2 linked regions of the Archangium violaceum genome follow. The protein of the gene in region 2 interacts with the protein of the main gene of each other region in a pairwise test. Links are inferred from orthologs where the notes say so. Each region holds a gene or a part of one and is shown on either strand. Other genes may lie near its edges. The genes, in order: JRI60_RS18475 and JRI60_RS22275.

Region 1 (10,989 bases), 980 kb from region 2 along the record:
GCAGATGTTCGAGTTCCAGGAGTTGGGATTGGGCGCCGCGGCGGCCTCGATGCTGTTCGCGGTCATCGCGATGTTCACCGCGGTCTACCTCGTCCTGGGACGGTCGGCGGTGGAGGAGGCGGCATGAGAAAGGCACTTCGCTGGCTGGGCCGGGCCACCTTCGGGCTGCTCGTGGTGGTCATCACCCTCTACACGCTCTTCCCCTTCTACTGGGCGGTGGTGTCCTCGCTGAAGCAGGGCAGCGCCCTCTTCGAGGTGGAGGCGTGGCCCCGCAACCCCGCCTGGCAGAACTACGTCCTCGTCTTCACCGAGCAGCCCTTCGGCAGGAACCTGTTCAACTCGGTGGTGGTGGCCTCCACGGTGGTGCTCATCTCGCTCTTCCTGGCGGTCACCGCGGCGTTCGCCCTGGGGCGCATCCGCTTCTTCGGGCGCACCCCGTTGATGCTGATGATCCTCGCCGTCTCCATGTTCCCGCAGATCGCCGTGCTCTCCGGCATGTTCGAGCTCGTGCGCTGGCTGGGCCTGTACAACACCCTGCCCGCGCTCACGCTCTCCTACCTGCTCTTCACCCTGCCCTTCACCGTCTGGGTGTTGACGACCTTCATGCGCGAGCTGCCCAAGGAGCTGGAGGAGGCGGCGGTGATGGACGGGGCCTCGCCCTGGGTCATCTGCATGCACGTCTTCCTGCCGCTGCTCAAACCGGCGCTGGTGACGACGGGCCTGCTGGCCTTCATCGCCGCGTGGAACGAGTTCCTCTTCGCCCTCACCTTCACCCTGTCGCAGGAGGCCCGGACCGTGCCCGTGGCCATCGCCCTGATGAGCGGGGCCAGCCAGTACGAGCTACCCTGGGGCCTCATCATGGCCGCCTCCGTCATCGTGACGGTTCCACTCATCGTCCTGGTGCTCATCTTCCAGCGGCGCATCGTCTCCGGCCTCACCGCTGGCGCCGTCAAGGGTTGAGCATCCAGGCAGGTACTCCGCACTCGCACCCAGTATGCCGGCGGTATCTCGTTGAGATACCGTCCGGCCCCAGACCTCACGTCCCCCACGAACGAGGCCCATGCGCACCTCATTGTCGACGCTCATCCTGGCTCTCGGCCTCATGGCCGCCACCACCGCGGTGGCGGCCCCTCCCCCCGCCGAGCCCCTCCCCTCCCGTGAGGAGCGGCTCGCCCACCTGGGCCGCCTGTGGGGCCAGGTGCGATACCGTCACCCATACCTCGCCTACAAGGACATCGACTGGGACGCGGCCCTGGTGGCCGCCATCCCCAAGGTGGAGGCCGCGAAGGATCGCGCGGCCTACGCCGCGGCCGTGCAGGACCTGTTGGAGGAGCTGCGCGACCCCGCCACGCGCATCCTCCGCCCCGACGAGCAGCAGGAGGGCGTGAAGGGCCCGACCGCTCCGGTCCGCGAGCTGCGCAGCTGGGAGGCCAAGGACGTGCTCGTCCTGGACCTGCGCGCCAGCCGGGGCCGCAACATCCAGGAGCTGCGCCCGGACATCTCCAAGGCCAAGGCCGTCATCGTCGATCTGCGCGCCCGCGGGCTGATGCCCGACGCCCAGGGGGCCATGTCCCAGGCGCTCGGCGACCTGCTGCCCTTCCTGCTGAGCCAGGAGCTCGAGGTCCCCGGACAGCGCTCGGTGTTCCACTCGGGCTACCGCGCGCAGACCCGGTCCACCAGCGGCTACACCACCTCGTTCCTCTCCACCGCGGGCGAGCGCGTGTCCCCCAGGGGCGATGGCAAGGCGCGCCCCGTCATCTTCCTGCTGGATGACCAGTCGAACCTGGATCCCCGCGCCCTCACCATGAAGGCCCTGGGGCTGGCGCAGATCGTCACCGAGGGCCGCCTGGACGACGGCGCGGTGGTGGAGAAGACGCAGGTGGAGCTGGGCGCCGGACTGACGGCGTCCGTGCGGCTCAGCGAGCTCGGCATCCCCATGCGCGCGGACGCCGTGCTGCCCAAGCGCGCCCGCTCCGACAAGGACGAGACCCTCCAGAAGGCGCTCGAGCTGGCGAAGAAGCCGGCGAAGAAGGGCAAGGCGCGCGACCTGGAGCTGCTGCCCCCGGCCCGGTGGCAGGCGGACCGGCAGTACGAGGACATGCTCCACCCCAGCCGCGAATACCGCCTGCTCGCGCTCTTCCGCGCCTGGAACGTCATCCACTTCTTCTACCCGTACAAGCACCTGCTGGACCGGGACTGGGACGAGGCGCTGACCACGTTCCTGCCCCGGTTCGAGAAGGCCAACGGCGCGGCGGAGTACGCGCTCGCGGTGGCGGAGCTGAGCAGGCTCGTCCAGGACGGGCACACCACCCTGCGCGGCCACCCGGAGCTGGACAAGCGGGGCATCTCCGGCACGCGCGCGCCCTTCGAGCTGATGGAGCTCAACGGCCAGCCCGTGGTGATGGAGGTGTGGGACGCGGAGGCCGCCCCGGGAATCATGCGGGGCCAGGTCATCGAGACGCTCGACGGCAAGCCCCTCGCGGAACGCATCAAGGCGCTGGAGCCCTATGTGACGGCCTCGAGCCCCGCGCACCTGCGGCACCGCCTGCTGGAGCGGGCGCTGGCGGGCCCCGAGGGCTCCCAGGCCACGGTGGGCGTGCGCGACTCCAGCGGACAGGTCAAGCAGGTGCGCTTCACCCGGAGCCTGAAGTCGCTCCAGAAGCCCCGGAAGGGCGAGCCCTATCGGCTGCTGGGGGACATCGCCTACGTGGACATGACGCGCCTGCAGGCCTCGCAGGTGGCGACCCTCTTCGACAAGGTGAAGAACACCCGGGCCCTCGTGCTCGACATGCGCGGCGCTCCGAACGGGGCGGCCTCGAGCGTCGTGCCGTACCTCAACACGCGCAAGGCGCGCTACGGAGCGGTGTTCGAGCGCAACCTCGTCTCGGCGGACGAGACCGCTGGCCGCTACAAGTTCCTCCAGGAGCTGCCCAGGGCTCGCGTGCCCGTGTACCGCGGCAAGACGGTGATGCTCGTGGACGAGCGGACGAGCGGCGAGGCCGAGCACCTGGGCCTGCTCCTCGAGGCGGCCAATGGCACCACGATGATCGGCAGCCCCAGCGCGGGCACGAACGGGGAGCTCACGGACCTGGTGCTCCCCGGCGGCGTCACGATGACCTTCACCGGCCACGACGTGCGGCACCTGGATGGACGCCAGTTGCAGCGGGTGGGTCTGCGGCCCCAGGTCTTCGCGAGGCCGACCCTCACCAGCATCAAGGCCGGCAAGGACGAGGTGCTGGAGCGGGCGCTCGATTACCTCGGGGGCGCGGGCGCGTCGGGCATGGCGGTGGCCCGCGACACCCCGTAGCGGCCCTGACCGGCTCCCGGCGGGTGGCACTCGACACCCCCGCCGGACTTCCCACCGGGAAGGCCCGGGCGCTGATAGCTTCGCGCCCCCAACCCTTCCCGGAGAGAGACATGCCGACCCTCATCCCCGCCCCCACGCGCGTCACCGCCGCGGGCAACAAGCCCAAGCTCATCGACGAGTACGTGGGACGGGTGAACACGAAGCACTCCGAGCTCAGCGTCGCCCACATGCGCAGCCCCGGCGGGTGGCTGGAGCCCGGACAGACGCCCGAGTTCCGTGAAATCACCGTGGTCATCAAGGGTGTGCTGCGCGTGGAGCACAAGGGCGGCCACCTGGACGTGCGCGCGGGCCAGGCCGTGGTGACCGAGCCCGGCGAGTGGGTCCGCTACAGCACCCCCGAGGCCGACGGCGCCGAGTACATCGCCATCTGCCTGCCCGCCTTCTCGCCCGACACCGTCCACCGCGACGCGTAGCCGCTCACCCCGCCGCGTCCAGTTCCTCCGGCGCGATCTTGACCGAGGCATTCAGCTGCATGTCCTCGTATCCCTCGAACTGAAGGGTCAACGTGCAAAGGGCCGTCAGGTGCGTCCTGAAGGTGGGGGGGATGTCCCGGGGGATGGGGAGCTCCACGTCGAACTGGTGCCACCCCCGGGTGAGCTGCGCCGGCAGCTGAACGGGCACCGGCCCCATGGAACGAACCTTCCGGACCTCTTCGTGGGCGAAGAGCTCGATCCGGCCCCCGCGCACGGTGAAGGTCTTCGTGAGCTCCAGGAAGACCCGCAGCCGCGCGGTCGCGCCGAGCGGGAAGCTCTCGGCCAGGGGAATCAGGGAGGCCGCCTTGAACTTCGACACCGTCCGCGCCTTGCCGAAGAACAGGAAGTTGAGGCCCACGCCCGCGGCGATCAGGACGAGGCAGAAGATGATTCCCACCGCCCGTTCGCCAGACGAGAGCCCCGAGCCCAGACCGAACAACCCGCTCACGCCCGGACAGATGCAGAACAGCACGGGGACGAGCAGGCATCCCCAGGTGCTGGCGGCCACCATGGAGGAGCCGCGAGGTGCGCGCGGGGTGATCCACTGCGGTTGACGCGTCGTCCGGCCCGGCGCGAGTTGGAGGGGCCGGCTCCACCGCATCAACTCCGTGCCAGTAATCCCATGCAGGGAGGCCCTCAGCTCCCAGGAGATCCGCACGTCCTTGCCCTGGTAGCTTGGAGGTACATCCCGCGGCAGGTTCAGGTCGAAGGGGATTCGCAGCTCTCCCCGGAGCGGCCGGTCCCTGATGAACTCCGAGCCAGGGAGCTCCTCACGGCGCGGCCCCTCATCGTCGTACTCCAGCATCCCCCGGACGCGGATCTCCACGCGGGTGACCCGCTCCAGCCCGGCGGTTCCCGCCTGGAGGACCAACTCACCCCGAAGCGTCTCTCCCGACCGGGGAGTCGTGTGGAGTTGGAGGGGTTCGAGGTCGCTCATGGGCGGGGCACCACCACCGCTAGTCGACCTTCTTCATCTGCACGACGAAGGAGCGCGGATCCAGGAAGCCCGTCACCCTCGGGTCGCGCAGCAGCTCCCCGTTGGACGAGATGAAGGCCACCGTGGGCAGCCCCTCCACCCCGAAGCGCTCCATCAGCGCGTCCAGCGCGTCATCGCTCTGGGTGGCGTCCACCTTCACGTTGATGAAGCGGCCCGACTCCTCGATGACCTCGAGGGCCGGGTACGTCTCCCGGTCCAGCTCCTTGCAGGCCGCGCACCACTCCGCGAAGAAGTCGATCATCACCGGCCGGCCCTCGCTCTTCGCGCGGGCCAGCACCTGCTCGAAGGACTCGGACGAGAAGCCACTGCCCTTGGCGGGCAGCACCGAGTGCCACGCGAAGGTGGGCGCCTTGGGCGGCTCCACCCAGCCGAGCGACACCCAGAGCATCCCCGCCGACTTCGAGTCCATGGCGCCGCCGCGCAGCACCAGGGCCGCCACCACCAGCGCCACGCCGACCCCCTTGAGGGCGAAGTCCCGCGCCCCCTCCTTGAAGGACAGGTGGATGGCCCCCAGCAGCACGCCCAGCACCGCCAGCACCGAGGCGATGGCCGTCCCGGGGTGACGGCCGAGCTGCTCGGAGAGGCCCTTCACCGCCCCGCCCAGCGCCGGGAAACCGTCCTTCAGGTAGGAGATGGCGAGCGCCACCAGCACGATGCCCAGCACGCTCTTCACCCACTCCATCCACACGCCGCCCCGAGGCAGGCGCACGGTGAAGACGCCGATGAGGAAGAAGGGCACGCCGATGCCGAGCGCGTAGACGAAGAGCAGCGCCGCGCCGAGCACCGTGCTCTGCGACTTCGCCACGAAGGCCAGCAGGCCCGTGAGCACTGGCCCGGTGCACGGCGCCGCGAGGAAGCCGGACACGCTGCCCATGAGGAAGGCGCCCGTGATGCCCGAGCCTCCCACCGAGTTGAGCCGCTGCTGCAGTCCCTGGGGGAGCGCCAGCTCGAAGGCGCCGAACATGGAGGTGGCCAGCAGCAGGAGGAACACCGCCAGGCCCGTCACCACCACGGGACTGCCGAGCATCGACCCGAAGGCCTGCCCCGTCTTCGCCGCCAGCACGCCCAGCCCGCTGAACACCACGCCCATGCCGACGATGTACGAGCTGGTCAGCACGAGCGCCTTGCCACGCCCCTCGGCCTTGCGGGCCCCGAAGACGGACACGGTGATGGGGATGAGCGGGTAGACACAGGGCGTCATCGCGGTGAGCAGTCCACCGGCGAACACCACGGCCGCGCCGAGCGCGAAGCTCCCGGCCTCCAGGAAACGCGCCGCGTCCAGCCCCGTGCTGGGACCCGTCGGCAGGAGCCAGGGCACGACCGCCACGGCCAGCCCGAATACCGCCGCGATGACTCCGACCCTCTTCTTCGCGTCCATGTCGCTCCTCTTGCCCTCCGGGGTCCCCTTTATACGCGCCAACGTCCGGCCGTGACACCGGAGGTCGCCCCAGGACGCGAGCAGGTAACGAAGTCCCGCCTGGCATGCCAGCCCTCGCCCACCCCTCCCCCCCTATACCTGGGGTGAGACGGACTGGGAGTGTGACGTCCTCTGCCGCAGGGGCAGCAGGAGCGCCAGGAAGGCCACCGAGAGCACCGTGCCCAGCAGGAACACGTCCGAGTAGCTCCAACCCGCCCGGGTGGCCAGCAGGCCCGCGAGGGGCCCTCCTGGCGCCTTGCCCATCACCTCCACGCTGGCCAGCAGCGTGTAGTGCGTGGCCCCGATGCGCCGGTCCACCCGCGACATCATGAACGCGAACAGCGCCGTGGTGAGCACCCCCCCGAAGAAGTGCTCCGCCACGGTGACGGCGATGACGCCCGGCGGCGTGGGCCCATGGACCGCCAGCCACCACTCGCCGCCCAGGGGGAACACGCGCAGGAACGAGGCGAGGGCGAGCGCCCCCAGCAACGGCATCCGGGTGGCGAGCCACCCTCCCGCGAAGGAGCCGAGCAGCGAGGCCACCAGGCCCCACGTCCCCACCCACTGGCCGATCTGCGCGGGCGTGAAGTGCATGTCGACGAGGAAGGGCTTGAAGAGCACGTCCACCATCGTCTCGCCCAGCTTGTAGGTGCCGATGAAGAGCAGCATCCACCCCGTGCCGGGCAGGCGCAGCGCGGCGAGGAGCCGCTCCTTCACGTCGTGCCAGGAGAGCCGCTCGCCGGCCGTGCCTTCCTCGGAGCGCCGGGGCTCGCGCGCCACGGCCGCCACCGCCAGCACCAGCAGCGACAGGAGCGACATCGCCAGGAAGAGGCCCCGCCAGCCGATGAGCTCGCTCATCCAGACGAGCAGCCCGCCTCCGGTGAGCATCCCCGCCTTGTAGCCCACCACCTGGGCCGTGTTGCCCCACCCCAGCTCGTGCGGCTCCAGCAGGTCCACCGCGAACCCATCCACCGCGATGTCCTGCGTGGCGGCGAAGAGGTTCATCAGGAAGACGAGCCCCAGCAGCACCGTCAGCGCGCCCGGCACCGGGACGAACGCCGCCGCCGCGCAGGCGGCCGCCATCCCGGCCTGCATGGGCAATATCCACGACTTGCGCCGGCCGATGCGCTCCGAGCCATAGCGGTCCACCAGGGGAGCCCACAGCGCCTTGCCCATCCACGGGAGCGACAGGAGCCCGATGCTGCTGATGACCATCAGCGACACGCCCTGGGTGCGCAGGTACACGGCCAGCGCGGTGGTCTGGAAGCCGTAGGGCAGCCCCTGAACGAAGTACAGCGCGCTGAGCAGCCCCAGCTTCCGGTACGAGGTTCTCTTCACACCTCGAACCCTAACGGAGAACCGCCCCGCGCGCTCGGAGGCGACGCCAGGAGACGTCGCCCCCCGCGTCCCTCACTCAGTAACCCCGGAGGACGGTGAGCCCCGCGTTGGTGAGGACGTAGAGCATCGCCGGGGTGCCATTGGGGTCATAGATGAGCCGGCGCACATCCCCGCCCGGCACGTCCGTCACGCGCGTGAGGTTCTTGTTCGCGTCCAGCCGCCACAGGCCGGCGTTCTCGGTGCCGATGAAGAGCGAGCCATCATCCGTGGCCGCAAGCGACTGGATGGCGTCGGTGGGCAGGCCCGCGATCTTCTTGCCCTTCTGGAAGGGATTGCCGCGCGAGATGATGGACATCTCCCACAGGCCGTAATCCTTGCTGCCCAGGTAGTAGCTGCCATCCTTCGTCTGCTCGAAGGCGCGCCAGCTGTCGAACGTCTCCAGGGAGTTGACCTCGGGGAGGTACGAGGACTCCACCTTCATCGGGTTGAGCTCCTTGGGGCTCATCCAATCCCAGACGCCGAGGTCCGCGTTGGGCGTGACGATGCCGAAGGTCCACTCGTTGGCGATGAGCACGTCACCGCTCTGGGAGATGCCCAGACCATAGGTGTAACCGGCGCGCTGGGTGGTGCCCTCCCACCACACCGGGTGGCGGTGGCTGTTGTAGTAGAGCCCCTTGATGCGCGACACGCCGTGGTTGGTGCCGACGTACACCTCGCCCTTGTCCCGGCCGCGCATCACCCTCACGCAGCTGAGCACCGCGCGATCCTCGTCGTACGTCCAGTTGTTCGAGTTGCGCAGGCCGACGTTGGTCGGCGGGTTCCAGGTGAGGCTCCCGTCGTTCTTCTCCTTGTCCCGCCGGAACGAACGGAAGAGGTGCTCCTCCATGACGATGTTGCCATCCGGAGTGAGCTTCACCACGTCCACATCCCCCTCGCCGTAGGAGGGATCCTCGTAGGACAGGCGATGGGGATCATCGAGCTCGTCGGCGTAGTAGCCCACGTAGGCGCGGCCGGCGCTGCCGCCGCAGATGACCCTGGAGGAGAAGCCCCTGCCGGCCTGACCGAGGTTCGTCACCCAGATGGGCTGGCTGTCTCCGGGACGCAGCACGCCAATCTGGTTGCCGTTGAGCAGCCAGATGTTGAAGCCCTCATCCACGGCCACGTCGCGAGGCCGGCCCACGCCGAAGCGCTGGGTGAAGTTGACCGAGGCCTCCCGGGGCCACGGGTCCGGGACCGACTGCACGGGACCGGAGCCGCCATCCGGCGGAGTGCCCCCATCGGGAGGAGGCGGTGGGCCTCCCGCATCGGGCGGTGGCGTGACGTCTCCACCATCCTTGGGCGGAGTCGACGAGCCCGAATCGGGAGGCGTGCCGTCAATGGGCGCCGGCACATCCTCCTGCGCCGGACGCGTCGGCGCCTCCGTCGAGTCACCGCACGCCCATGCCCCTGCCACCAACGCCGCCACACCACACGCCCCAAGCAGTCTACGAATCACCGTCTTGTGCCCCCTTGCCGCGAGGCACGGGAGCAAACCGCGTACCGGGCCAGATGACGGGCAGTGAACGGCCTGAGGGCTCGAGTTTGGGAACCGGCGTTCCCACACAAGCCCCACACCATGCCCCCCAGTCGGACCCGGGCGCCCCACTGCATCCCGGCGAGGCCCTCGGGAACCCAGGGCAGGCAGGCGGGGCCGGGCCTCGGACGAGGAACGGCCCAGGGGGCGGGTGCCGGCTCCTCAGGGCCCGGCGGGAGCCGCCACGGGAGCGGGCTCCTCGGCGGGATCCTCGACGAGGCCCCCCCGGTCCACTCCGAGCGCCCTGAGGAATGGCAGCAGGCTGCTGCGCTCGTCCGTCCACCGCTTGCTCGGGGCCTCGGAGTAGGCCAGCCGCCGCACCCGCTCGCCCTCGCGCGAGAAGGTGTCCCCCCGGGTGAAGCGCCCCTCCTTGTCCATCAGCACCCAGGAGCTGCCGCGCGCGTCCCCGTTCGTCTCCGTCGCCACCAGCGTGGCATGCAGGCCGGAGAACCACGCGTGCGCCACGGCGACGGGTAGCAGGTCCAGGTGCACGTTGCTGATGTGCAACGCCAGCACCCCCCCGGGCGCCAGGTGCCGCCGGTAGACGTCCACCGCCTCCTCGGTGAGCAGGTGCACCGGGATGGAGTCCGAGCTGAAGACATCCACCGCGAGCACGTCGAAGCCCTGCGGCTGGCCGCGCGCCAGCTCCTGCTCGAGCAGGATGCGCGCGTCCCCCTCCACCACTTCGACCCGGGCCGGAGTGTCGCTCAGATAGGAGAAGTAGCCGCCCAGGCCCCGCGCCAGGGAGATGATCTGCGGGTCGATCTCATAGAAGCGCAGCGTGTCCCCGGAGCGCCCCAGCGCGGCCGTCGTCCCCACGCCCAACCCCAGCACCCCTACGCGCAGCGAGGCTGGCAGCCCTGCCGCCTCCTTGAGCCGCCGCTGCTCGGTGAGGGCCAGCCCCAGCCCGCTCTCGGGCGTGTAATAGGCCGTGGGCCGCATGCGCCGCTCCGGCCGCGTGTACTGGAAGCCGTGGACGATGTCTCCGTGCCGCAGCACGAACGCATGCTCCTCGTCCTCCCGGCTCAGCGGCTCCGTCACCTGCACCACGCCGAAGAAGCCGCGCCACGACTCGACCACGCGGCGCTCGTCCGACACCGCCATGCCGAGACCGCCGGCCACGAGCAGGAGCAACAGGGCCGGCACATACCGGAGCGAGGCCCGGACGATCGTCTCGTCCGGGGCGCGCCGCAGGAGGATGAGCGCCGCCATGAAGCAGCAGAGGCCCAGGGTGAGGGGGTACTCCAGATAGAGGCTGAAGACGCGCGGGGCCACCAGGTGGACGAGGGCCGCGCCGAGCACGCCGCCCGCGGACACCCAGAGGTAGAAGGCGCCGAGGTGACGCGGCGCGGGCCGCAGCCGGTACAGCTCCCCGTGGCACAGCAGGGCCCCGGAGAAGAGCGCCGTGGAGTGGACGAGCAGTTGCACGAACAGGGGCACGTGCGCGCCCTCGTAGGTGATGCGCGTCACCCCGCCCACCGCCAGCAACAGCAGCAGCGCGGTGAGGGGGCGCGAGTAGAGGGCCTCGCGCTCGAAGGCGATGATGAAGGTGACGAGATACAGGGCCAGCGGCAGCACCCAGACGAAGGGCCCGGCCGACACGTCCTGCGAGAGCTGGTTCGTCGTGGCCAGCAGCAGCACCGAGGCACACGCACTCAATCCCAGCCAGCCCAGGGTGCGCGCCACGCCCGGAGACTCCGCCTTCCCCTCCTCCACCGGGCCCACCCGCGCTGGCGCCGCCTCGTGACGCAGCACGCCCAGGGCGCACGCCGCGCTGCCGGCGGCGAAGAGGAGGAAGCCCGCCCCCCACACCCAGGCCTGCAC
Region 2 (11,182 bases):
TCCAGGGGGCCCCGTGGAGGGGGCCTTCTACAACGGCTCCATCCGCAAGGGCGGGTACTACAACGGCAAGGCGCGCTCGTGGATCATCAATGCGTCCGATGACCTCGACGGCTACTACGTGCGCTTCCTGCCGAAAGGCCGCTACGAGTTCTCCAGCCTGTACCGCACCCGCATCAACTTCAACACGGCGTGCTACCTGCGGCTCTACACCTATCACTCGGGGCGCGTGCAGTGGGGCGCCAATGGCCAGGTGACCGTGACGCCGGAGTTCAAGATCGGCCGCCGCGAGAACCTCTGCAGCCCCTCGTCGAACACGGACTTCACGCCGAACATCGGCGCCCAGACGTGGACCGTGAGCCAGACCCCGGACCCCAGCGGCAAGCCGGCCCTCACCATCGTCGAGCAGGGCGGGGTGACCCGCACCTACGTCCGGGGCGAGTGAGCGGGCTGGGAGAAGGTCTCACGTCTCATGGGGGGCATTGACGTGCGTTACGCGGGTAGGTGAAGTGGAAGCCAGGTTCTGGCTCAGGAGCCCTGGGCCCCGGAGGCTCGTGGATGTCAGCCCTTGGCCGGAACGAGCCCTGCTCGTGTGGTAGTGGCAAGGAATCCAGGCACTGCTGCGGATGCGAGGGCAGGGCGCCCGCTCCCGCTCCGGTCCAGGCGAAGCCGCCTCCCGTGAATGTCGATTCCGTGGAGTCGCTCGAGAGTGCCCTGGCCCGTGAGCCTGGGGACTCTTGGTACAGGTTCAGACTCGTGGATTTGTACATCCGCGAGCGGGGAGATCATCGGAAGGCCTTGACGTTGCTGGAGGAGGTATCGCCGCGGCAACTGCCGGCCACCACCGCACAGGAGGTCTGGCGCCTGCGGGGCGAATGCCTCAAGCAGCTCGGCGAGCTGCCGGCCGCGGTGGAGGCGTACCAGCAGGCCATGACGAGCGAGCTCGCGGCGCTGGAATCGAGTGACCCGCCAGAGCGAGCCGCGGGGATTTCGTTCTTCCACCTCGGCCGCGCGCAGCTGCTGTCGCGGGAGTTCGCCAGGGCTGAAGCCACCGCGCGGCGGGGATTGGAGCGGTTCCCGGAGCGGTGGCAGCTCCAGGACATCCTGGCGGTGGCGCTCCACAAGCAGGGGCGTACGGCGGAGGCCCTGGAGGTGTACCGTCAGGCCGCGAGTCACCTGCAAGGGATGTATCCGCCCCAGGCCGCGCGCGTCTCGAGCATCTACGGCAGCATGCTCGCGTACATCCAGCATGGCTCACCGGCGGGCGGGGTGGTGGAGGAGCCCACTTCGAGCGGGGCGCATCCGGATGGAGGATGGGCCGTGGAGCGGGTGCCCGAGCTGGACTCCCCCTTCCGGAACATCGAGCGCCGGCACCGGTTGAGCCCCGAGGAGTTCATCGCCGAGTACGCGCTCGCGAATCGTCCCGTGTTGCTCAGCGGAATCCTGGAGGACTGGCCCGCCTGGCGGAACTGGACGAAGTCCGCGCTCCTGCAACGACATGGGGACACCTGGGTCCAGGTGCGCAAGAGCAGCGACGTCACGGACGACAATTACCAGGAAGGCCGCCAGCGGCCTCGAATGCGGCTGCGTGAGTACGTCGAGCAGGTGATGGGCAAGGGGGCCTCGGGCGAGCGCGATCCGCTCTATCTCTTCGGATTGCAGGTGCTCGAGGGGATGGAGGGCGATTACCGTCACCCGCCGCATTTCGCGGGCCCGATGTTCGCCTTCGATGAGGAGCAGCGCCATTCCAGGGCGCTGTTCTACGTGGGGCCGGCCTACTCCGGAGTGAGCTTCCACCAACACACGGCGGCCTGGAACGCGTTGCTCTTTGGCTACAAGCGGTGGTTCCTGCTCCCACCGTTCCACTTCCATGGCCCCACGACGATCGCCATGCACGAGTGGGCCCGAGCCCACCGGGAGCCCTTCGCGGCGGAGCTGCACGAGTGCGTGCAAGGGCCGGGAGAGGTGCTGTTCGTGCCGCAGCACTGGTACCACGCGGTGCTCAACGTCTCGGACTGCGTGGGGATCGCGGTGGAGCTGGGTCCCAACTCGAGGCTCTTGCAGCACCAACTCGACAGTGCTGCTTCAGGGTGACTCGGTTCTTGAACCGCCCGTGTCCTACTTCGCCAGCTCGACCTTCTCCATGTACCCGGGGATATAGGCCGGCCAGCCGCGCGCCTCGACCCGGCCCTTTAGCGCCTGCAGCGCCGAGGGCTCCCCGTGGACGAGCAGTGTCTGGCGTGGCGGGGCCTCGAAGCCGTCCATCCAGCGCAGCATCTCCGTCCAGTCCGCGTGCGCGGAGAAACCGCTCACCGTGCGCAGCTCCGCCTCCACCCGCACCATCTGCCCGTGGATCTTGATCTCCTTCTCGCCGTCCAGCATGCGCCGGCCGCGCGAGCCCTCGGACTGGTAGCCCACGAAGAGCACCGTGTTGCGCGAGTCCGGCAGCCGGTGCTTCAGGTGGTGGAGGATGCGGCCCCCGGTGGCCATGCCCGAGGCGGAGATGATGATGCCCGGGCCCTCGAACTGGTTGATCCGCTGGCTCTCCTTCGGCGAGGTGATGAAGCGCGTGCGCTTCGTGGCCAGCGGTGACCCACCGCGCTCCACGATGGCGGACATGTCCAGGTCGTGCTCCTCCGCGTGCGCCAGGTAGATGGGCGTGGCGTCGCACGCCATGGGCGAGTCCACGAACACATCCAGCTCCGGGATGCGCCGCGCTCGCTCCAGGTTGCCCAGGTGGTAGAGCAGCTCCTGGGTGCGCCCGATGGAGAAGGCAGGGATGACGACCATGCCCTTGCGCTCGACGGCCCTGTTCACGGCCTCGCACAGCGCGTCCACGGGGCGAGTCTCCGCGTGCTCGCGGTCGCCGTAGGTGCTCTCCACCAGGAGCGTGGTGGCCGAGCGGACCGTCTGCGGATCCCTCAGGATGGGCGCGTGGTAGCGGCCCAGATCGCCGCTGAACACCACGCGCTGGTTCGTGCTCTCCAGGTGGAACACGCACACCGCCGAGCCCAGGATGTGGCCCGCCCGGTAGAAGGTGAGGGTGATGCCGGGGAGGATCTCCCGGGTGCGCTCGTAGCCGAAGGTCTCGAAGAGCTTCAGCGCGCGCTGTGCGTCCTCCACCGAGTAGAGGGGGAGGGCGGGGTGGTGCTTCGAGTAGCCCTCCTTGTTGGCGTAGCGGGCCTCTTCCTCCTGGAGGTGCGCCGAGTCCGGGAGGAGCAGCGCGGACAGGTCCCTGGTGCCAGACGTGCAGTAGACGGGCCCGTGGAAGCCGTCGCGCACCACGCGGGGCAGGCCGCCCGTGTGGTCGATGTGGGCGTGCGTGAGGACGATGGCGTCGAGGCTCCGGGCGGGCACGGGCAGGGAGTGCCAGTTGCGCTGGCGCAACTCCTTGCGTCCCTGGAAGAGACCGCAATCGACGAGCACCCGCTTGCCCTGGTGCTCGAGGAGGAACTTGGAGCCGGTGACGGTGCCCGCCGCACCGAGGAACTGGATGGAGGCCATGCGCGCGACTCTACCCGACCCCGCCTCATGGAGGGCACTCGTGGCGTAGTGTAGGGGTCATGAGAAGGGGGGCGTCATGGACCAGGAGTCGAGGAGTCACACCCGGCTGGGGCCACTCGAGCTCACGCTGTTCTCCGTGGGATTCGTGTTGTTGCTGCTGCTCGGAGTCCGCTTCGCGCTCAGCTTCGTGAAGTTCGGCCCCACCAGGGTCCACGAGGCGAAGGCCAACCTCAAGGCGCTCTACACCAGCCAGAGAGCCTACTTGCAGGAGAAGGACCGGTACGGCCAGCGGCTCCATGAGATCGGCTTCCTGCCGGAGCGTGGCAACCGCTTCGCGTACTTCCTCCTGTCCTCCGGTCCCATCGAGCTGCGCGATGCCACGGTGGAGACGCGCGTCAACGATGCGGTCATCGTCTGGAGCGACCGCTATCGCTTCAAGAACGCCCCCGCGCCCACCGGCTTCGCCGGGACCGGCTGTCCCCTCATTCCCGGAAAGGACGAGGCGGGCAGACCCCTGGGCGTCGGCGTCTGGGGCACCCCTCCCCACGAGGCGTTCATCGCCGTGGCCGCGGGCAACCTCGACAACGATGCCACGCTCGAGTGCTGGTCCATCGCCTCGGTGCCTCGGGTGGATGCGTATGGCAACGTCATTCCCGAGGGCCAGCCCTACCTGGAGCAGGACGACCTGCCGCAGCCGACACGGTGGGAGCGCCTCCGGAAGCTGGTGCTCGGACCGCTGGATCCGAATGGCTGAGCCGCGCCCGCTTCCCTGGGGAGGGCATGCCCTCCTATCCTCTCGACAAACGTTTCATCAGGAGGATGTGCGAGCCATGAATCGAGTGAAAAAGGCCTCGTGGTGGAGTGCGATGCTCGTCGGTGGAGTGCTGCTGGCGCTGCCGGCCGCGGCCGCTGGCAAGCAGACTCCGGATGAGTGCAAGGGCCAGTGCCTGGTGAAGGCCAACACGGCCATGAATGCATGTGTCGCGGGCTGCCCGAAGGGCGGTGAGGCCGGCAAGGTCGACGAGAAGTACGGGGCCTGTGTGAACCGCTGCGCCGAGAAGCTCCAGTCCAGCACCCAGTCCTGCGACAAGACCTGCGGGAAGTCGAAGCCCCAGGGGCACTAGCCCGGGTTACGCATGCTCCCTCTCCCTCTGGGAGAGGGCGGGGGGTGAGGGTCGTCACCCGCGGAGGGCCCTCACGCCTCGCGCGTGAAGGCCTGGTACACCCCGGCGAAGCCCACCGCGGCCAGTCCCGCGAGGAACAGCAGGGGCCCTGGCAGCAGCGCCCCGCACGCGAGCGTCCAGACCAGGCCGAGCACCACCACGGCGATGGGAACGAAGCGCAGCCAGCCCGGCCGGGCCACCTCCGGGCGCAGCGCCAGCAGGGCCAGCACCGCCAGCAGCAGCAGCTCCATCGTCTCCGCCAACGGCTTGTCCCAGCCCTTGTCGTAGGCCTGGGCGAGCAGGCTGTAGACGACGTCGTCCGACGGGCGCGGCGCGTCCACCACCTCCAGCCCCGGCGGGCCCTGGGTCGTCGGCACTGGCCCCGAATAGCTCCTCCCCGGCGTCCAGGTGAGGAACAGCGATACCAGGCACAGCACCACGCCTCCGAGCGCCACCCCGGATGTGCCGCGAATGAGCTGTCGCGGCTCGAAGAGGCGGCTGAACCCGGTCTCTCCCGCGTACACCTTGCGGTACTGGTCGTAGCCGATCAGCCCCGCGCCTCCCAGCCACAGCAGCGGCGTGAGGCCGATGCCCAGCATCCGGATCGCCAGCCCCACCGTCAGCACCGCGTACACCGCCGGTACCGCCGGGTGCAGCAGCGAGTCGGGCACCCAGTCCACCAACCCGTGCCTCGCGCCCGCCACCCGCATCTCGCGCGCTGTTACCAGCCATCCGCCCACGAACACCGCCAGCGTGCCGAGCGCTCCGACTCCCGCGAAGAAGGGCAGGATGGAGAGCACCAGCGCCACTCCCAGCAGTCCTACGCCCAGTACGGTCGGCGAGTGTCCCGGCACGTGCGCCAGCCAGATCGGTCCGTCGTACGGTGGGGCTGCGGGTCTGCCTGGATCCGTGTGCTCGTCCGCGTCGTCCGTTCGCACGCGGCGCGGGCCGGGATTCGTGTCCTCGGCCTCGTCTCGGGCGGGCACCGCCCTCGCCGTCGATGTGCTCCGCGAGCGCCCCGTCGTCTGCACCGCCGCCGTTCCAACGGACGTCCGGCGAATGCTCCCCGGCGGCGGCGTCGGCATCTTCGCCCCGCAGTTCTCGCAGTAACGCAGGGTCGGATCCTGCGCTCGCTCTCCGCACTCCTTGCACCGCATGGGTTACGGCCTCCTGCTCCCGGGCCCTCGGTGCTCCGGGTTCATGCCGCTCGGAGTGTACTGGATTCCGGGGATGACCCTCACCCCAGCCCTCTCCCAGAGGGAGAGGGGGTTTGACACCTTGGCAACCCGGGGGACTCGGTACCCTCACCCCGTCCCTCTCCCGGTGGGAGAGGGGTGGTTGTTGTTGTTACTGCTGCGCCGTCGGGGCGCTCGCGGACAGCTCCTTGATCCAGTTCGCCAACGACTGCGGATCGATCGGTCCCACGTGCTTGCCCCGGATCGTCCCCTGCGCGTCGATGAAGTACGTCTCCGGCACTCCCGCCACCCCGTAGTCCACCGCCATCTGCGACCGCGGATCCATCAGCTGCGGGAAGCTCGCCCCCATCTGCGACAGGAACTGTCTCGCGTTGTCCTCCGTGTCCTCGAAGATGACCCCCAGGAACGTCGCCTGGTTGCCGAACTCCCTCGAGCCCCACTCCAACACCGGGTGCTCCATCTTGCAGGGGCCGCACCACGACGCCCAGAAGTTGATCACCACCGGCCGGCCCTTGAGCTGCTCCAGCTTCACCAGCTGCCCGTTGTTCAGCGACCTCAGCCCGAACGCCGGCGCCGGTTTGCCCTTCAGCATGAAGGGCACCTCGTGCGGATCCCTCCCGAAGCCCTTGTTGAGCACCAGCAGCAGCCCCAGGCACAGGACGACGAAGCTCAGCGTGACGCGCCAGTTCATGCCGCACCCCGGTTCATCTCACCGCCAGTCTCGGGCGACGCTCCAGCCGCCGACGTCTCCGCCCCGGCCACCGCGCGCGCCTTCCTCGCCGGCCACAGCGCGATCAGCGTCCCCAGCACCAGCACCGGGATGCTCCACCAGATCCACCCCACCAGCGGGAAGACCCACGCGTTGAAGCTCGCCGTGCCACGCTCCTCGGAGAACGCCATCAGCGACAGGTACAGGTCTTCCTTCGCCGTCGTGCGCACCGCCGGCGTTCCCACCGGATCCGTCATGCGCTCGTAGTAGTTCATCCGCGGCGCCAGCTCGCTCACCGATCCATTCGGCGCCGTCACCTCGACCTTCGTGGCCACGAAGGTGCGGTGCGGCTCCTGCCCGCTCGCCAGTCCCAGGTACTTCACCTGGTACTCGCCCACCTTCATCGTCTGGCCCACCCGCACCGTGCCCGAGGTGTGCGTCACGTACGCCTGCGACGCTCCCACCGCCACCAGGATCATCACGATCCCCAGGTGCACGATGTAGCCGCCGAAGCGCCGCCGCGCCTTCGTCGCGCTGCCCACCAGCGCCGTGACGAAGCCCTCCTTGCGCTCGCTCATGCGCACCTTCACCGGCAGCGCCAGCTCCCGCAGGGTGATGACCGTGACGAAGCCCGCCAGTCCGAAGGTCAGCAGCGGGTAGAAGCCCCTCAGGCCTCCCAGCAGGCACGCGCCCACCACCGCCACGCCCACCCCCGCCGGAATCCAGAAGCGCTCGCGCACCGTCTTCGCATCCGAGCTGCCCCACGGCAGCATCGGGCCCACGCCCATCAGGAACAGCACCATGATGCCGCCGGGCACCGCCATCTTGTTGAAGTACGGCTCGCCCACGCTCACCCGCACCCCGCGCACCGCCTCGGAGATGAGCGGGTAGAGCGTGCCCAGCAGCACCGTGAAGGTGATCGCCACGAACACCAGGTTGTTCACCAGGATCGTCGCCTCGCGCGACACCAGCGACTTGAGCTCGCTCTCGGCCACCAGCAGGTGCCCGCGCGTGGCCAGCAGCGCGATGGACACGAACAGCAGCACCGCGATGAACACCAGGAACGTCGGGCCGATGTCCGACTGCGTGAAGCTGTGCACCGAGTTGAAGATGCCGCTTCGCGTCATGAACGTGCCCAGAATGGTCAGCACGAAGCTGCTCAACACCAGGCTCAGCGTCCACAGCTTCAGCATCTTCTTGCGCTCGTGCACCAGCGTGGAGTGCATGAACGCGGTGGACGTCAGCCACGGCAGGAAGGACGCGTTCTCCACCGGATCCCACGCCCAGTAGCCGCCCCAGCCCAACACCGCGTACGCCCACCACGAGCCCAGGATGATGCCCACCGACAGGAACAGCCACGCCACCAGCGTCCAACGGCGCAGGGGCGCCATCCACGCATCGCCCATCTCCCCGCGCAGCAGCGCGGCCACGGCGATGCCGAAGGGCACCGTCATCCCCACGTAGCCCAGGTACAGCATGGGCGGATGGATGACCATCAGGTAGTGGTTCTGCAGCAGCGCGTTGGGGCCCGGTCCGTCCGGCGGCACCGGCGACATCGCGTGGAACGGGTTGGCCGGCCCGGCGATGAGGAAGGTGAAGAACACGCCCACCGCCAGCATCGTGCCCAGCGCCAGGGACATGTAACGCGCGTGCTCGCGCCGGTGCACCAGCGCGAAGGCCAGCACGTAGCTGCCCATGATGAGGCCCCAGAAGAGGATGGAGCCCTCGAGCGCGCTCCACAGCGAGACGATCTTGAAGACCGTCGGCGTGGCCAGGCTGCCCACCTGCGCCACGTACTTCACGCTGAAGTCGTTGGTGAGCAGCGCCCACTCCATCACCAGGTTGGCGCCGAGCATGCAGGCGAAGAAGCCGTACACGCACCGCATCACCCAGGGGAAGGCCGCGTCGTCGCGGCGCATCCCGCCCACCAGGCCGACCAGCGCTCCGAAGCTCGCGAACGCGAGCCCGCCGAGCACCAGCCCGTATCCGAGCGTTCCGTTCACGGGTTCCTCACCGCCGCCGTGGTGGCTTCCTGCTTCTGCATCTCCTCGAACATCTTCTTCACGTCGTCATCCGTCTTCGGCGCCCGGTACTCGTTGGAGTGGTTCACCATGAGCCGGCTGCCCTCGAAGACCCGCGACTTGTCGAAGGTGCCCTCCACCACCACGCCGATGCGCTCGCGGAACATCTGCGGCGGCACCTCGGTGGTGCGCACCATCACGTGCGCCGCGTCGGGCTGCTCGCTGTCCATCACCTCGAAGTTCAAGGTGGTGTGCTGCTCGTTCCACTGGATGCTGCCCGGCTTCACCTGGCCACCCAGGCGGATGGTGGGGCCGTAGGCCTTCTCGCCCTGGGCCAGCATCTCCGAGGGCCGCCAGTAGTAGACGAGGTTCTCACCGATGTTGCCGAAGGCCACCAGGGCCAGGCCCGCTCCGGCCACCAGCAGGGCCACCACGGCGATGAGGCGGTTGCGGTTCTGCTGAGTCATGGCTCACTCCTTCGCGTCATTGGCGGCCTTGCCGGGCCGGCGCAGCCAGAGGGACAGGGCATACAGCGAAAGCGACGCCCAGGCGATGCCGTAGGCGGACCAGATGTACTCCCAGCCACCCTGGATGCGACCCATGCCCACCTGGGCGAGCAGCGTGTACGTGTGCAGTGCCGTGGTCATGTCAGGCGACCTCCGAAGCGCGGTTGTCCCGCGAGGCCGGCGCGTCCGTGGGGAGCGCCTCGGGCAGCGCCACCTCCGCCTCACGCGTGGCGAGCGCCACCCGGTAGCGGTGCAGCAGGAAGAGGGTGAGGATCATCAGCGAGGCCCAGGCGTTGACGCGCAGCGACAGCACCATGTCCGGGTCCACCGTCTTCGGCGTCGACTGCACCTGGTGCAGGCTGCGCCACCACTTCACCGAGAACCACACGATGGGCAGGTTCACGAACGAGATGATGCCCACCACCGAGCTCCACACCGCCCGCTTCTCGGGGTCTTCCACGAAGCGGCGCAGCGCCATGTAGGCCACGTACGTCACCAGCATGATCGCCATGGCGGTGAGCCGCGGATCCCAGTCCCAGTACGTGCCCCACGTCGGCTTGCCCCAGATGGCGCCCAGCACCAGTCCGTAGCTGCCGAAGAGCAGCCCCACCTCGCCGGAGGCCTCCGCCAGCGCGTCCGTCTTCCAGCTCGACTTGAAGAGGTAGGCCACGCACAGGCCGAAGTTCAGCACCAGCGCCAGCATCGCCATCCACATGGCCGGCACGTGCACGTAGATGATGCGGTAGACGTGGCCCATCTCCCGGTCCTCTGGCGTCCACACCAGTCCCAGGTACGTGCCCACCGCCAGCAGCGCCAGCGTCGCCACCGTCATGCCGGCCAGCACCGGACGCGCGTTGAAGCGCGAGCCCGGAGGCGCCCACTTGCGGCCCAGCCATACTCCCAGACCGACCGTCGTCAGCGCCGCCGCCGCCGAGCCCGTCTGCAGCACCGTGTTCATCACACCGCTCATGACCTCAATCCTCGATGACCCGGGGGAACAGGAGGAATCCCAACCCCCAATAAATCAGATTGAACCCGAAGAGCAGCCCGAACCATGAGCCGAGCTGATTCATCGGGTCACCCTGCAACACGAGCGATGTCGCCTTCGCGGCGGCGAGCAGCGCTGGAATGATGAGCGGGAACAGCAACAGCGGGAGCAGCACATCTCTTGCCCGCGCATTGCTCGCGATGGCCGAGTACACCGTGCCCGGCGCGCTGATGGCCATGCAGCCGAGCACCAGGGTGGTAGCGAAAGGTCCCACCCCCATGGCCACCTGTACCCCGTAGAGGGCCACCATCACCGGAATCAGCAGGGCGCCCAGGGCGATGAGCAGCAGCGCGTTGCCCACCGCCTTCGACAGGAAGATGGCGCGCGCGTCCGCCGGGGCCAGCCGCAGCCCGTCCAGGGTGAGGTTCTCCTGCTCCACCCGGAAGGACTCGCCCAGCGCGAGCACGCTGGCGAACAGCAGCGCCAGCCACAGGTAGCCGCCCGCGTTGCGCGCCAGCACCTTGCTGTCCGGCCCCACCGCGAAGGAGAAGAGCAGCAGCGTGGCCAGCGCGAAGAAGATGAGCGCGTTGAGCCGCGCGCGGGTCCGCCATTCGATCAGCAGATCCTTGGCCAGCAGCACCCCCACCGTCTTCAGCAGGGAGATGGGTCGCACGCGCTTCATGCCGCCACCGCCCGGCCCTCTTGCAGGTGCAGGCGCTCCTCGCACAGGGCCATGCCCTGCTCGATGAGGTGCGTGGCCAGTACCACGGTGACGCCCGAGTCCTTCAGCTCGCCGATGATCTTCTCCATGTCCTGGATGCCCGAGGGGTCCAACTCACCGAAGGGCTCGTCCAGCAGCGCCAGGGCGGGGGACTTCATCAGCAGCCGGGCGATGGCCAGGCGCTTGCGCATGCCCGCGGAGAACTGGCGCACCGGACTGTCCGAGCGCTTCGTCAGCCCCACCTTCGTGAGCAGCTCGCCGGCCACGTCCGAGGGCCCGTCCATGCCGAGCAGCCTCGCCAGCACCACCAGGTTCTGGTGGGCGGTGAGGTCCTCGTAGAGGAAGCTCGCGTGTGACAGGAGCGCCACCTCGCGCCG

The links.
Region 1: the proteins of JRI60_RS22275 (region 2) and JRI60_RS18475 interact in binary tests that used the Escherichia coli proteins (3 or more experiments, as listed by UniProt). The link is inferred for Archangium violaceum from one-to-one orthologs.

The regions. Positions count from the first base shown.
Region 1 is NZ_CP069396.1:4,459,413-4,470,401, reverse strand. Bases 4,007-6,813 are described here. They hold JRI60_RS18475 (protein-disulfide reductase DsbD family protein), read right to left. Parts: upstream 6,216-6,813; coding sequence 4,797-6,215; downstream 4,007-4,796. Other genes in these bases: JRI60_RS18470 (MFS transporter), read right to left, coding at 6,348-6,813; JRI60_RS18480 (hypothetical protein), read right to left, coding at 4,007-4,777. Also shown: JRI60_RS18500 (carbohydrate ABC transporter permease), read left to right, coding at 1-127; JRI60_RS18495 (carbohydrate ABC transporter permease), read left to right, coding at 124-960; JRI60_RS53430 (S41 family peptidase), read left to right, coding at 1,061-3,307; JRI60_RS18485 (cupin domain-containing protein), read left to right, coding at 3,418-3,780; more of JRI60_RS18480, read right to left, coding at 3,785-4,006; more of JRI60_RS18470, read right to left, coding at 6,814-7,592; JRI60_RS18465 (hypothetical protein), read right to left, coding at 7,669-8,982; JRI60_RS18460 (spermidine synthase), read right to left, coding at 9,328-10,989. UniProt on the Escherichia coli protein: Required to facilitate the formation of correct disulfide bonds in some periplasmic proteins and for the assembly of the periplasmic c-type cytochromes.
Region 2 is NZ_CP069396.1:5,436,227-5,447,408, forward strand. Bases 4,782-7,781 are described here. They hold JRI60_RS22275 (TlpA family protein disulfide reductase), read right to left. Parts: upstream 6,552-7,781; coding sequence 6,012-6,551; downstream 4,782-6,011. Other genes in these bases: JRI60_RS22270 (zinc ribbon domain-containing protein), read right to left, coding at 4,782-5,821; JRI60_RS22280 (heme lyase CcmF/NrfE family subunit), read right to left, coding at 6,548-7,781. Outside these bases: JRI60_RS22245 (hypothetical protein), read left to right, coding at 1-442; JRI60_RS22250 (cupin-like domain-containing protein), read left to right, coding at 754-2,091; JRI60_RS22255 (MBL fold metallo-hydrolase), read right to left, coding at 2,116-3,501; JRI60_RS22260 (hypothetical protein), read left to right, coding at 3,578-4,255; JRI60_RS22265 (hypothetical protein), read left to right, coding at 4,332-4,625; more of JRI60_RS22270, read right to left, coding at 4,697-4,781; more of JRI60_RS22280, read right to left, coding at 7,782-8,572; JRI60_RS22285 (cytochrome c maturation protein CcmE), read right to left, coding at 8,569-9,057; JRI60_RS22290 (hypothetical protein), read right to left, coding at 9,061-9,237; cytochrome c biogenesis protein CcsA, read right to left, coding at 9,239-9,928; JRI60_RS22300 (heme exporter protein CcmB), read right to left, coding at 10,071-10,766; heme ABC exporter ATP-binding protein CcmA, read right to left, coding at 10,763-11,182. UniProt on the Escherichia coli protein: Involved in disulfide bond formation. Catalyzes a late, reductive step in the assembly of periplasmic c-type cytochromes, probably the reduction of disulfide bonds of the apocytochrome c to allow covalent linkage with the heme.